3 regions of the Shewanella rhizosphaerae genome follow, and region 1 is predicted to be linked to each of the others. Evidence: predicted binding sites of a transcription regulator. Region 1 holds the regulator's gene; each other region holds the start of a gene.
The links. Region 1 encodes ArgR, which controls arginine synthesis, uptake and breakdown. Its sites were predicted from a motif close to ANTGAATANNTATTCANT; they were not measured.

Region 2: the regulator ArgR is predicted to act here: its motif matches at 1,507-1,524, upstream of K0I63_RS08450 (citrate synthase).
Region 3: the regulator ArgR is predicted to act here: its motif matches at 1,828-1,845, upstream of argA (amino-acid N-acetyltransferase).

What each region holds. Positions count from the first base shown of each region.
Region 1 is NZ_CP080420.1:990,838-995,046, forward strand. Features, by position in the region: gene K0I63_RS04460 (Dyp-type peroxidase) at 1-724, shown strand, start outside; gene K0I63_RS04465 (cupin domain-containing protein) at 862-1,320, opposite strand; gene argR (transcriptional regulator ArgR) at 1,517-1,987, opposite strand; gene mdh (malate dehydrogenase) at 2,295-3,230, shown strand; gene ispB (octaprenyl diphosphate synthase) at 3,364-4,209, opposite strand, start outside.
Region 2 is NZ_CP080420.1:1,873,256-1,877,464, reverse strand. Features, by position in the region: gene sdhA (succinate dehydrogenase flavoprotein subunit) at 1-651, opposite strand, end outside; gene sdhD (succinate dehydrogenase, hydrophobic membrane anchor protein) at 652-999, opposite strand; gene sdhC (succinate dehydrogenase cytochrome b556 subunit) at 993-1,388, opposite strand; gene K0I63_RS08450 (citrate synthase) at 1,801-3,087, shown strand; gene K0I63_RS08445 (efflux RND transporter periplasmic adaptor subunit) at 3,794-4,209, shown strand, end outside.
Region 3 is NZ_CP080420.1:4,160,804-4,165,012, reverse strand. Features, by position in the region: gene coaBC (bifunctional phosphopantothenoylcysteine decarboxylase/phosphopantothenate--cysteine ligase CoaBC) at 1-231, opposite strand, end outside; gene radC (RadC family protein) at 367-1,044, shown strand; gene rpmB (50S ribosomal protein L28) at 1,168-1,404, shown strand; gene rpmG (50S ribosomal protein L33) at 1,411-1,584, shown strand; gene argA (amino-acid N-acetyltransferase) at 1,909-3,231, shown strand; gene K0I63_RS17990 (hypothetical protein) at 3,418-3,957, shown strand; gene rarD (EamA family transporter RarD) at 3,928-4,209, opposite strand, start outside.

The sequences.
Region 1 (4,209 bases):
TTCAGGGCGTCGTCCTTCACAGCTCAAGCCTTTTCCGGCCATGCATGCCGATAATCGTGATGCACCGGCCCATGAGTATGATCTCTTCGTGCATCTGCGCTGTGATCGTTATGACATCTTGCATTTGGTGGCCAACGAGGTGTGCCAGATGTTTGAAGATTTGGTTGAGCTGGTGGATGAGGAGCGCGGATTCCAGTTTATGGATACCCGGGATCTAACCGGATTTGTCGACGGCACAGAGAATCCTAAGGGGCGTCATCGTCAGGATGTGGCCTTGGTGGGCGACGAAGACGAGTATTTCCGTGGTGGCAGCTATATTCATGTGCAGAAGTTTGCCCATAACCTCAGCAAGTGGAACCGACTACCGCAGAAGAAGCAGGAAGATATCATAGGCCGTACCAAGATAGACAATATCGAGTATGCCTCTGAGGATAAGCCGCTTACCAGCCACATCAAGCGGGTTAATCTGAAGGATGCCGACGGCAAGTCGATGGAGATCCTGCGCCAGAGTATGCCTTACGGGTCGATGAAGGAGCAGGGGCTGATGTTTATATCAGTCTGTCGCAACTCGGTACATTTCGAGAAGATGCTGAGCAGCATGGTTCATGGCGACGGCGAGGGGAATCACGATCACCTGATGCACTTTACCCAGGCACTGACAGGCTCGGCATTCTTTGCCCCGTCGCTTGATTTCATGGAGCGAGAGGCAGAGTTCGAGGATTAGAGTTTGAGGATTAAAGCATAGCGGTACTTTTGATGTGAGTACCTCAAAAGTCCATATTGCTGGCTTCTGGCTTGTTGTCACTAACCCAATAAAAACACACCCTAAGGTGTGTTTTTTTGTGCCCGCTTATCGGTGACTTAATGGTCGGGGTCCCAGTAGTTGGTAGGGCGCTTGGCATAGATCTCGTCGATGGAGCGCACCTGCACCTTATTGTGCTCCGGGTACACCACCACATCGTGGGGATCGCGATTGCCCAGCACCAGAAACAGGAAGTCGGCGTCGGATTCGTTTTTCAGGGTATGGGAGATGCCTGAATTTGCAGTAAAACAGATATAGTCGCCCTGCTTAAAGGGGTGAGGCTCGCCGTCGATATACAGGGTAGCTTCTCCCTGCAGCGCGTAGAGGTGTTCCTCTTCCTTGGTGTGATAGTGGGCGACGGAGGAGAGTTTACCGGGTTCCAGTCGTTCCATGGTGACGCCGATCTGCTGACAACCGGCGGCATCGCCGATATGTTTTTGATGGCTGGCGTATCGATCTGAGTGTTGCCAAGATTCCCAGCAAAGGTTGTCGATATTAATTATCTTATTGTTATTCATCTCGGGTCCTTAACCATCGGGTGACAGAGGGGGATGGTTTGGACTCAGTGTATCCTATCAGATATATAGTATTCAATTTGAGCGTGATTAAACCTAGGTAAAACCAAGTCAAAACTTAGATAAAAAAACACCCTTTGCCTAAACAGGCTAAAGGGTGTCTCTCGGGGGATGGCCTAGGCCATCCCTGATAAGCGGACTAATCGGCGTAGTTAAACAGCGACTTGACCGTCTCGAGCGTCTTGTCCACTTCCTGAATGTTGGAAGGGCAGATGAAGATGGTATCGTCACCGGCGATGGTGCCCAGTATGCCCTCAGGCTTACCTATAGAGTCCAGCAGTCTGGCGATCAGCTGGGCCGCGCCTGGGCTGGTTCTGACCACTATCATAGATTGATTATGGTCGACATCCAGCACTAAGTTTTTCAGTGGGCTGCCGGCCGTCGGGACCCCAAGCTCGGCGGGCAGGCAGTAGACCATCTCCTGCTTGGCGTTGCGGGTGCGCACGGCGCCAAACTTGCTCAGCATGCGTGAGACTTTGGATTGGTTAATGTTGTTGAAACCCTCGGACTGCAGGGCGTTGACTATCTCGCTCTGGGAGCCAAAACGCTCCTCTTTCAAGATAGCCTTAAAGGTCTTTACAAGTTCGTCTTGATTTTTATTGGCTTGCATATCGAATTATTCTTATATTCAAAAAACTGGCTTATTTTGAATATTTTTGCGCCATTAGTCAAGCGTTATTCGGATTGTGTGAATAAAAATTCAGGTTTGCGGGGTGGTTGGAGCGCTAAGGGGTCGCAGGCAAGGCCGGGCAGTATATCCTAAATGGCCTGTAAATGGCAGTTGGCTGGGAGAAATTGAAATTATCTGGCCACACGACTAAGGGATAATTGAATTTTTACCGTGATTCCAGTAATGTTGCGCCATCGGTAAATCTAGATCTATATCACATAATATCCAAGAATTAACGGAGATAACTATGAAAGTTGCTGTACTTGGTGCCGCCGGTGGTATTGGCCAGGCTCTTGCCCTACTACTCAAAACTCAACTGCCTGCCGGTTCAAAACTATCCCTTTATGATATCGCGCCAGTCACTCCTGGTGTTGCCGTTGACCTAAGCCACATCCCGACCGCTGTAGAAGTTAAGGGTTTTGCGGGTGAAGATCCAACGCCAGCGCTGGAAGGTGCCGACGTGGTACTGATCTCTGCTGGTGTTGCACGTAAGCCAGGCATGGATCGTTCAGATCTATTCAACATCAACGCGGGTATCGTGAGAAACCTGGTTGAGAAGTGTGCCGCAACTTGCCCTAAGGCGCTGATCGGTATCATCACTAACCCAGTTAACACCACTGTCGCTATCGCTGCAGAAGTACTGAAGGCTGCCGGTGTATATGACAAGAACCGTCTGTTCGGTGTGACTACCCTTGACGTTATCCGTTCTGAAACTTTCGTTGCCGAAGCGAAGGGTCTGAACGTTGCCGACGTTAAAGTGAATGTTATCGGTGGACACAGCGGCGTGACTATTCTGCCACTACTGTCTCAAATCGAAGGCGTAAGCTTCTCTGATGAAGAAGTGGCTGCACTGACGACTCGTATCCAGAACGCGGGCACCGAAGTGGTTGAAGCTAAGGCGGGTGGCGGTAGCGCGACTCTGTCTATGGGTCAGGCAGCATGTCGTTTCGGTCTGTCACTGGTTCGCGGTCTACAGGGCGAAGCTAACGTTGTTGAGTGTGCCTATGTCGATGGTGGCAGCGAGCATGCTGACTTCTTCGCGCAACCTGTACTACTGGGTAAGAACGGCATCGAGCAGGTACTTGCCTATGGTGAGGTTAGCGAGTTCGAAGCCAACGCACGTGATGCTATGCTAGACACGCTTAAAGCCGATATCGCACTGGGTGTCGACTTCGTAAAATAAGGCTAAGTCTCTAAGTTAGTGTGAGTGTTAGTCCTTAAATAAAAAATGGAGCCAATTGGCTCCATTTTTTATGGGTAACTTTTACCTTGATATCGAGGGGCGAAAGACTGATTAGGATCTAATAGTCTGCGACTTAGTGATCGCGCGCCACGGCGATTCTCGCCAGCGATATCAGGGCTTGCTTATAGTCGCTATCGGGAAGCAGATCTAATGCGCGTATCGCCTTCTCAGCTTCTTCCTGAGCGCGTTTCTCTGTGTAGTCCAGGGCACCACACTGCTTAAGGGCATTTAATATGGTATCGATATGCTCAGTGCCGTCGCCTTTCTCGATCGCATCGCGAATCAATTGACGCTCCAGCTCGTTGCCGTTGGCGATGGCGTAAATTAATGGCAGGGTAGGCTTACCCTCGGCTAAGTCGTCGCCTATGTTCTTACCTAGGGCCTCGGTGTCGGCCGTATAGTCCAGTAGATCGTCGGTGAGCTGGAAGGCGGTGCCCAGATACTTACCATAGTCGGCCAGTGCAGTTTGCACTTCTATGCTGCTATCGGCCAGCACACCTGCCAGACGGGTCGCGGCTTCAAATAGTTTCGCCGTTTTGCAGTAGATCACCCGCATGTAGCTCTCTTCGCTGGTGTCTGGGTCGTTACAGTTCATCAGCTGCAATACTTCGCCTTCTGCCAGTACGTTGGTGGCATCGGCGAGCACTTCAAGCACCTCCATGCTCTTCAGCTCTGTCATCATCTGGAAAGAGCGGGTATAGAGGAAGTCACCGACCAATACGCTGGCGCTGTTACCGAACAGGGCGTTGGCGGTTTCCCGGCCGCGTCTAAGCATAGACTCATCGACCACGTCGTCGTGTAGCAGAGAAGCGGTATGGATAAACTCAACGATTGCCGCCAGTTTAAGATGCGCTTTACCTTCATAGGCGATGGCGCGGGCGGCCAAGATAGAGAGCAGCGGACGCATACGTTTGCCGCC
Region 2 (4,209 bases), 880 kb from region 1:
GATGTGAGCGTTAGTGGTAGAAGCGTAGATACGACCCGCACCACCGGTAGCTAGAATAGTGGCCTTAGACTTGAAGTAAACGATCTCGCCGGTTTCGATTTCGATTGCAGTACAACCTACGATGGCACCGTCTTCGTTCTTAACCAGGTCAAGTGCATACCACTCAGAGAAGACTTCAGTCTTATGCTTAACGTTCTGCTGGTATAGACAGTGCAGCAGGGCGTGACCGGTACGGTCGGCCGCCGCAGCGGTACGTGCCGCCTGCTCACCACCGAAGTTCTTCGATTGGCCGCCGAAAGGACGCTGATAGATCTTACCGTTATCGAAACGAGAGAATGGCAGACCCATGTGCTCGAGTTCGATAATGGCTTCTGGACCGGTTTGACACATAAATTCGATAGCGTCTTGGTCACCGATGAAGTCGGAACCCTTAACGGTATCGTACATGTGCTGTTCCCAATGGTCTTCATGAGCGTTACCTAGGGCGACGGTAATACCCCCCTGGGCAGAAACGGTATGAGAACGCGTTGGGAATACTTTAGATAACAGCGCGCAGCTCTTACCTTCTTTAGAAATCTGTAGTGCAGCTCGCATACCCGCGCCACCGGCGCCAATTACGACTGCATCAAACTCACGAACTGGAATACTCACTTAAACACCCCACACAATAACAATGCCAGCAGCCAGGTAAGAAAGCGCTGCTACGACGAAGACGAATTGGAGTACGCCACGAACGGCTACCGGCTTAACATAGTCGGTGAGCACCTGCCAGATACCGATCCAGGCGTGAACCAGGATGGCGACCAGGGCAAGAAGCGTAAACACTTTCATCGGCAAAGCACTGAACAAACCGTGCCATACGTCATAAGTGAGAGGCGCACTAGCGGCGATGAATCCTACTAAGAAAATGGTGTAACAAGTAAGGATCACGGCACTAGCACGAAGAAGAATAAAATCATGAACGCCACTGCGTCCAAGACTCGCTGCATTTGTTACCATACCCAAATCCCCGCAATGATTGACCATGCCGCTGCAATAACGAAGGCGGCTTTCGCTGAAGCGTTACCCGATTCCAACTCTTCCCAACGACCGGTATCCATGATCAGGTGGCGTAGGCCAACAATCAGGTGATAACCAAGCGCGGTCAGAATTCCCCAGACAACAAACTTAACGATAAAGGTATCAAATAGAGATTGAATGCCTGCGAAACTCTCAGCAGATGCGAGTGACTCACTCAACAACCAGATAAGAATGCCGACGGCAAACAGCATGATGACACCGGAGACACGGTGTAGGATTGACGCAATCGCTGTTGCAGGAAAGCGAATGGTCTGCAGATCTAGATGGACAGGTCTTTGCTTTTTCACGTTCTGCTCACTCTGCTCCATTGAGCATTATTTTTGTTATTGAACCTCTTTCGAACGAAATTTGACCAGCAAGCAAACTTACCACCTCCTCTCGCCTCAAAAGGAAAGTTGAAACAAACAGTTAACTAATTCAAAAATCACTAAATAAGTATGTAAATAATGGTCTACGAATTGGTTTGTTTGTAGCTCTTTCGAGCCGAAGCAAGTATACGCCCCACAAATGTCAAATACAAACATCACATTATGCAAATTTTGTTTTTTTGGTAAAAAAATCTGCCAAGTTGCTGTATTGACGGGCACTTACGTCAAATTAAGACCATGGTCTAACGAATTTAAACACTTATTTAAATTGAAATGTGATCTAGATTCACTGTAAAGTATTGGCGTTTGACAAAGCCGCACTCACATAAGAATGAAGTAAGGAGAACGGGGTATGGCTGATAATATAGCCAAATTGGAACTACCAGGGAACGATTCGATTGACCTGCCTATTAAGAAAGGAACGGCGGGATTTGATGTTATCGACATCAGCAAACTCGGTAGCAAAGGTCATTTTACATTTGACCCAGGATTCCTAGCGACAGCATCCTGCGAATCAGCTATCACTTACATTGATGGCGCCCAAGGTATACTTTTACACCGTGGTTACGCGATCGACGAACTTGCCGTCGACTCAGACTATTTAGATCTTTGTTATCTACTGCTTTACGGTGAGTTACCTAACAAGGCTCAATACGACAAATTTGTTTACACGGTTAAGACCCACACTATGGTTAACGAGCAACTGGCTTCGTTCTTCCGTGGTTTCCGCCGTGACGCACACCCGATGGCCATGCTATGTGGCGTAACCGGTGCACTGTCTGCATTCTACCAAGACTCTCTCGATGTCAACGACGAACACCACCGCGAAATTGCGGCGTTCCGTTTAGTCTCTAAGATGCCGACTATCGCCGCTATGTGTTACAAGTATTCAATTGGTCAGCCATTTGTTTACCCACGTAACGACCTAAGCTATGCGGGCAACTTCCTAAGCATGATGTTTGCCGTTCCTTGTGAAGAGTACAAGGTTAACCCAATCATCGAACGCGCTATGGATCGTATCTTTATCCTGCACGCAGACCATGAGCAAAACGCCTCTACCTCTACCGTTCGTCTAGCCGGTTCATCGGGTGCTAACCCATTTGCGTGTATCGCAGCGGGTATCGCCTCACTTTGGGGTCCTGCACACGGCGGCGCAAACGAAGCGTGTCTGAACATGCTAGAAGAGATTGGCACTGTCGATCGCATTCCTGAGTTCATCGCTCGTGCGAAAGATAAAGAAGATCCATTCCGTCTGATGGGCTTCGGTCACCGCGTTTACAAGAACTTCGACCCTCGCGCCAAGGTTATGCGCGAAACCTGTCACGAAGTCCTTGCTGAGCTTAAGGTCAATGACCCGCTGCTCGACGTGGCGATGGAACTTGAGCGTATCGCGCTGGAAGATGAGTACTTCGTATCGAAGAAACTCTATCCAAACGTCGATTTCTACTCAGGCATCATCATGAAGGCTATCGGCATTCCAACCAGCATGTTCACCGTACTGTTCGCCCTGGCGCGAACCGTGGGTTGGATTGCACACTGGAAAGAGATGTTGGATCAGCCTGGTCACAAGATCAGCCGTCCACGCCAGCTCTACACAGGCTCACCAGAACGCGACTTCGTCAAACTGGACAAGCGTTAATCGCTGCCTGATTTTAAAAAGCACCCTTCGGGGTGCTTTTTTTATGCCTCTCTTCTGATAGCTTTGCTTTAATCGCTCTACTTTTATCTCTCTTCTTTAATCGCTCTTTTCTAATAGCTCTTCTTTAATAGCTCTTTTGGTCGCACTCTTTTAACGCCTCAGTTTTAGGCAAGGCTTTATGCCTGAGCTTTTCCGTGAGCCTTTTACATGCACCTTTTACATGCACCTTTACATGAGTAGTTATAGAGGAGCTTTTTTATTTGGATGTTGGTATCTGAGCCTTCACCGCAATGGGTTCAAGATTTAAAGCGATTGACTCCCTTTACCTTGCACACCTTTCCTCTTTAAGCCCTTTTCTTTCTGCCCTTTCCTTTCAGCCCTCCCCGCTCAGTCCTTTTCCTCTCAGCTTTTCACTTCTAAGCCCTTTTCCATTAAGTAATCAGCCTGACATCTTGCCAGCTTAAGCTCCCCCATGCAGCAGAGATACATTTTGTATCAAATCCAATTTGCACTGACCTTGGCAATGGGTCTTAACTGTTAATTAGTCAAAAGCATCACATGTTAAACATTTTCGCTACAAACCAGTTAACAAACTCACCAACACCTAACTGATTTTAGCGTAAGCAACTGATAAATAACTGTTTAACATTTTGGCACACCTTGTGCTTACTAAGGCTAATTGGATAAATAACATAGGTATCTTCACATGGAATCTTTTTCAAAGTTTAAGTTGGCACTTCCCCTACTATTTGTCGCCGTACTCAGTGCATGTGGTAATGAGGAAACAAAGAAAGAAGAAGAAAAGTACGCCGTTCCCGTTGAAACCACAACAGTCATACAAGGTGATGTCTCCTCTTTTTATAGCACTACCGCAACTCTGGAAGCTCCTCAGGAAGCCGACGTTGTTAGCCGCATCGCCGGTCTTATCGAATCCATTAAGGTTGAAGAAGGGGATCGCGTCTCCAAGGGTCAATTGCTGGCAGTAATCGATGCTAAGCGCCAGCGCTACGATCTGGCCCGCTCACAGGCCGAAGTGGAAATCATCGAGCAAGAGCTCAACCGTTTGAAGAAGATGAGCAATAAAGAGTTCATCAGCGCCGATTCCATGGCCAAACTCGAATA
Region 3 (4,209 bases), 1.4 Mb from region 1:
TTCGATATGCCCCATGGCGGCTTCGGCCGCCGGGTCTAACAGGTCGGTGGCAATGGGATGGCCCGAAAGTGCCTGCAGGGTCAGCGGCGTGATAAATTCCTGCGCGCTTTGGCTCATGACGACACGCACATCGGCGCCGCGTTCTTTCAGGCGGCGGACCAGATCGGCAGACTTATAGGCTGCAATGCCGCCGCCAATTCCCAGCAATATCTTTTTATTGGTTAGACTCATGTTGATCACTAATCGCGTTTAATTTTGCCCGCTAACCATACCACAATCCTGCCGAGGTTGAGGATACAAGTTTTTAAAAACTAGACCATACTCTAAAGCCTAGGTGTGCAGATGGCGCCGAGACAAGGAGTGTTTATGGCAATCAAAGATTGGCCTCAGGGAGAGGGGCCCAGAGAAAAACTGCTGCGTAGCGGTGTCGCTCAGCTCTCCGATGCCGAGTTGCTGGCGGTGCTGCTCAGAAATGGCCTCAAGGGACAAAGCGCCGTGTCCCTGGCCAGAGTCATGTTAACCCACTTCGGTGGCCTCAGGGCGCTCTTTAACGCCTCCTTGAGTGAGCTGTGTGATATTCAGGGAATCGGCCCGGTAAAGTATGCTCAATTGCAGGCTGCCATCGAGTTAAGCAAGCGGATCGCGCAAGAAAATCTACGAAGAGGAAAGATTTTGTCAGATCCTGATTTAACTCGGGACTATTTAATGAGACAATTGGCGGATCGTGCCTACGAAGTGTTTGCCATCTTATTGCTCGATAGTCAGCATAGGGTGATTCAGTTCGTCGAATTGTTCCGTGGCACCATAGATTCAGCCTCGGTTTATCCGCGAGAAGTGGTAAGCCTAGTGCTTGAGAAAAAAGCCGCAGCGGTAATTGTGTGCCACAACCATCCTTCCGGGGTGGCTGAGCCCAGTCATGCTGATCGGCGAATTACTGAGCGATTGAAATACGCGTTGGCGACTATAGATGTTTCGCTGCTAGACCATATGGTTGTGGGCGATCGTGAGATAGTTTCGTTTGCAGAGAGGGGATGGATAGATTGAATATCCCTTGATCTTTGATTTTAGATCCTGTATAAAATGCGCCCTCTTTGTGTGCCTCGGGCGACGGCCATATTCGAGGTACATTAATGCTCGAGCGTTAAATTGTTTTTGGAGAAGATTGACATGTCAAGAGTATGCCAAGTTACTGGCAAGAAGCCGATGGTTGGTAACAACCGTTCGCACGCTAAGAACGCGACTCGTCGTCGTTTTTTACCTAACCTACAGAACCACCGTTTCTGGTTAGAAGACGAAAAGCGTTTCGTACAGCTACGTGTATCTACTAAAGGTATGCGTATTATCGATAAGAAAGGTATCGAAGTTGTTGTTGCTGAACTTCGTGCCCGCGGCGAGAAGGTGTAATAAGCCATGGCTAAAGCTAAAGGTAACCGTGAGAAGATCAAGCTAGTTTCTAGCGCTAAAACAGGTCACTTCTACACGACTGAGAAAAACAAGCGTAACATGCCTGAAAAAATGGAGATCAAGAAATTTGATCCCGTTATCCGTCAGCACGTTATCTACAAAGAAGCGAAAATCAAGTAATTCTTGATTCACGTTTTTTGGAAAAAGCCCCTCATTGCAGGGGCTTTTTTTTGCCCTAAATTTCCCCATGGCGTTGGCCAGCTCATTTCTATTTTTTAGATAAGTTCCCAGGTGATAACCCTGCGCGCCGACGGATTCCGGCCTTTACCTAAGCCTCTGATCTTAATCTGTTCTGCTATGCTTAATCAGATTGTCTCTTTGTGATGAAAAAATATCGCTTTCGATGACAACAAATGCTTTTAATGTGAATTTAAATGCAATAAAATCGGCTTGTTATTCGTCAGGTGGCGATATTGTCACATATTTATTGTTGAGGTTACGCGGGTGCGCACTACTGAGTTAGTCGAGGGTTTTCGTCATTCTGCTTCCTATGTGAATGCACACAGGGGCAAGACATTTGTGGTCATGTTGGGTGGTGAGGCGCTGGCGCAGAGTCAGTTTCGCTCCATCATCAACGATATTGCCCTGCTTCACAGCCTGGGGATCAAGATAGTGCTGGTGCATGGCGCTAGGCCGCAAATCGATGAGGCCTTGGCCGCGCATAATCTCTCCCCTGAGTATTACAACGGGGTGCGCATCAGCGATGAAGAGTCCTTTAGGGTGATCAAGCAGGTGGTGGGCGGTCTGCAGCTGGACATCACCGCCCGTCTGTCGATGAGCTTGAGCAATACTCCAATGCAAGGGGCGCAGATCAACGTAGTCAGCGGTAACTTCGTGATAGCCCAGCCCTTAGGGGTCGACAACGGCGTCGACTACTGCCTGAGTGGCAAGGTGAGACGCATAGATGTGGCGGGCCTCAGGCGTCAGCTGGACAATCACGGCATAGTGCTCCTGGGACCTGTGGCGGCCTCTGTGACCGGCGAGTGTTTTAACCTGACCGCCGAAGAGGTCGCGACCCAGATCGCGGTGAAGCTCAAGGCCGACAAGATGATAGGCTTCAGCGCTAAGGAGGGGATACTCGACAGTAACGGCGAGGTGATCGCCGAGCTGATGCCGACCGATGCTCAGCGAATCTTGTCCGAGCTGACCGATGAAGACAACTGGTGTGTGGGCACGCGGGCCTTCTTACAGGCCAGCATAGACGCCTGTCGTAACGGTGTGGCTCGCTGTCACTTCGTCAGCTATCTCGATGATGGCGCCCTGCTGCAGGAGCTGTTCTCCCGTGACGGTATCGGTACCCAGATAGTGACCGAGAGTGCCGAGCGCCTGCGCAGAGCTACCATTGCCGATATCGGTGGTGTCTTGGATCTCATCCGTCCGCTGGAACAAGCAGGGGTCTTGGTGCGCCGCTCACGTGAGCAGCTGGAGATGGAGATAGAGCAGTTTATGCTGATCGAGCGTGATGGCTTGGTGATCGGCTGTGCGGCCCTATATCCCTTCGAGGAGGACAACGCCGGAGAGTTTGCCTGCCTGGTGGTGCATCCCGATTATCGCGATGCCGACCGCGGCAGCATCTTGCTGAAGAACATCATAGGTCAGGCCAAGGTGCGTGGTTATGCTCGCCTGTTTGCGCTGACGACCCGCAGCATTCACTGGTTCCTCGAGCATGGCTTCCAGATCGTCGAGGTCGATGCCTTGCCAAACAAGAAGAAGCAGCTGTATAACTATCAGCGCAAGTCGAAGATTCTCGCCTTAGATCTTCAATAACGCTAAACGCGTCCGATGAAAGAGGCCACCCTTGGGGTGGTCTTTTTGTGTGTCCACGTTAACTCACAGTAACGACTCTTGACATAATATGTCGGCAAGGCCACACTCAAGTTATCGGTTCATGTTAGGGTTGGGCTCAGGGGTGACCTGCTTGTATGCCCATATGTTTCAAGAGGATATTTAGAGATGGATACTCAAGTCTTTCAACTCACGACCTTAGATTCGGCAACCAGCGGGATCTTCCTGTCTATGCTGCTGGGTGTCGCCTTGGTGCTAGTGCTGCTGATGGTGAAGCCCCTACCTAAGAAGGCGAAATATGCCTCTGCGGGAATGGTGATCGCCGTATTGGGCCTGCTCTCCTGGGTGTTCTACAAGGCCCATGATACCAGCGTGCGCCTTACACCAAGCACTATGCTGGTGGATATTCCCCTCTACCGGGTCGAGTTACCGCTTCAAAGCCTTGTGCCGGCTGAGGCTAAAATCGTCAGCTTGGGAGGAGATGATGCGCCTAAGCTGAGCTATCGCAGCAACGGTGTGGGCATGCCGGGTTATTCGCTGGGGTGGTTTAAGCTGGCAGATGCCAGCGACAGGACAGATAAGGCCCTACTGTCGGTCACCGGCGACGGCCAGGTATTGGTTTTGCCGACGACCGAGGGCTATCTGTTGATCTTGAGTCTGGAGCAGCCGGAGGCCTTGTTATCCAGCCTGCTTGCGCCGACTCTTTAACGCCAGGTCCAGGGTAAAGATCACCAGGGCGCTCCAGATAAAGGCGAAGGTGATCCCCTTTTCGAGATCGAAGGGTTCGTTAAACAGGCTGACGGCCATGATAAACATGATGCTGGGGCCAATATATTGGAAGAAGCCCAGCATAGACAGCGGAATACGCGTAGCGGCGCCGGCAAAGCAGAGCAGGGGGATCGAGGTGACTATTCCGGCCGCCATCAGCAGCAGGTTCATCTGCCAGCTGTTTTCCAGGAT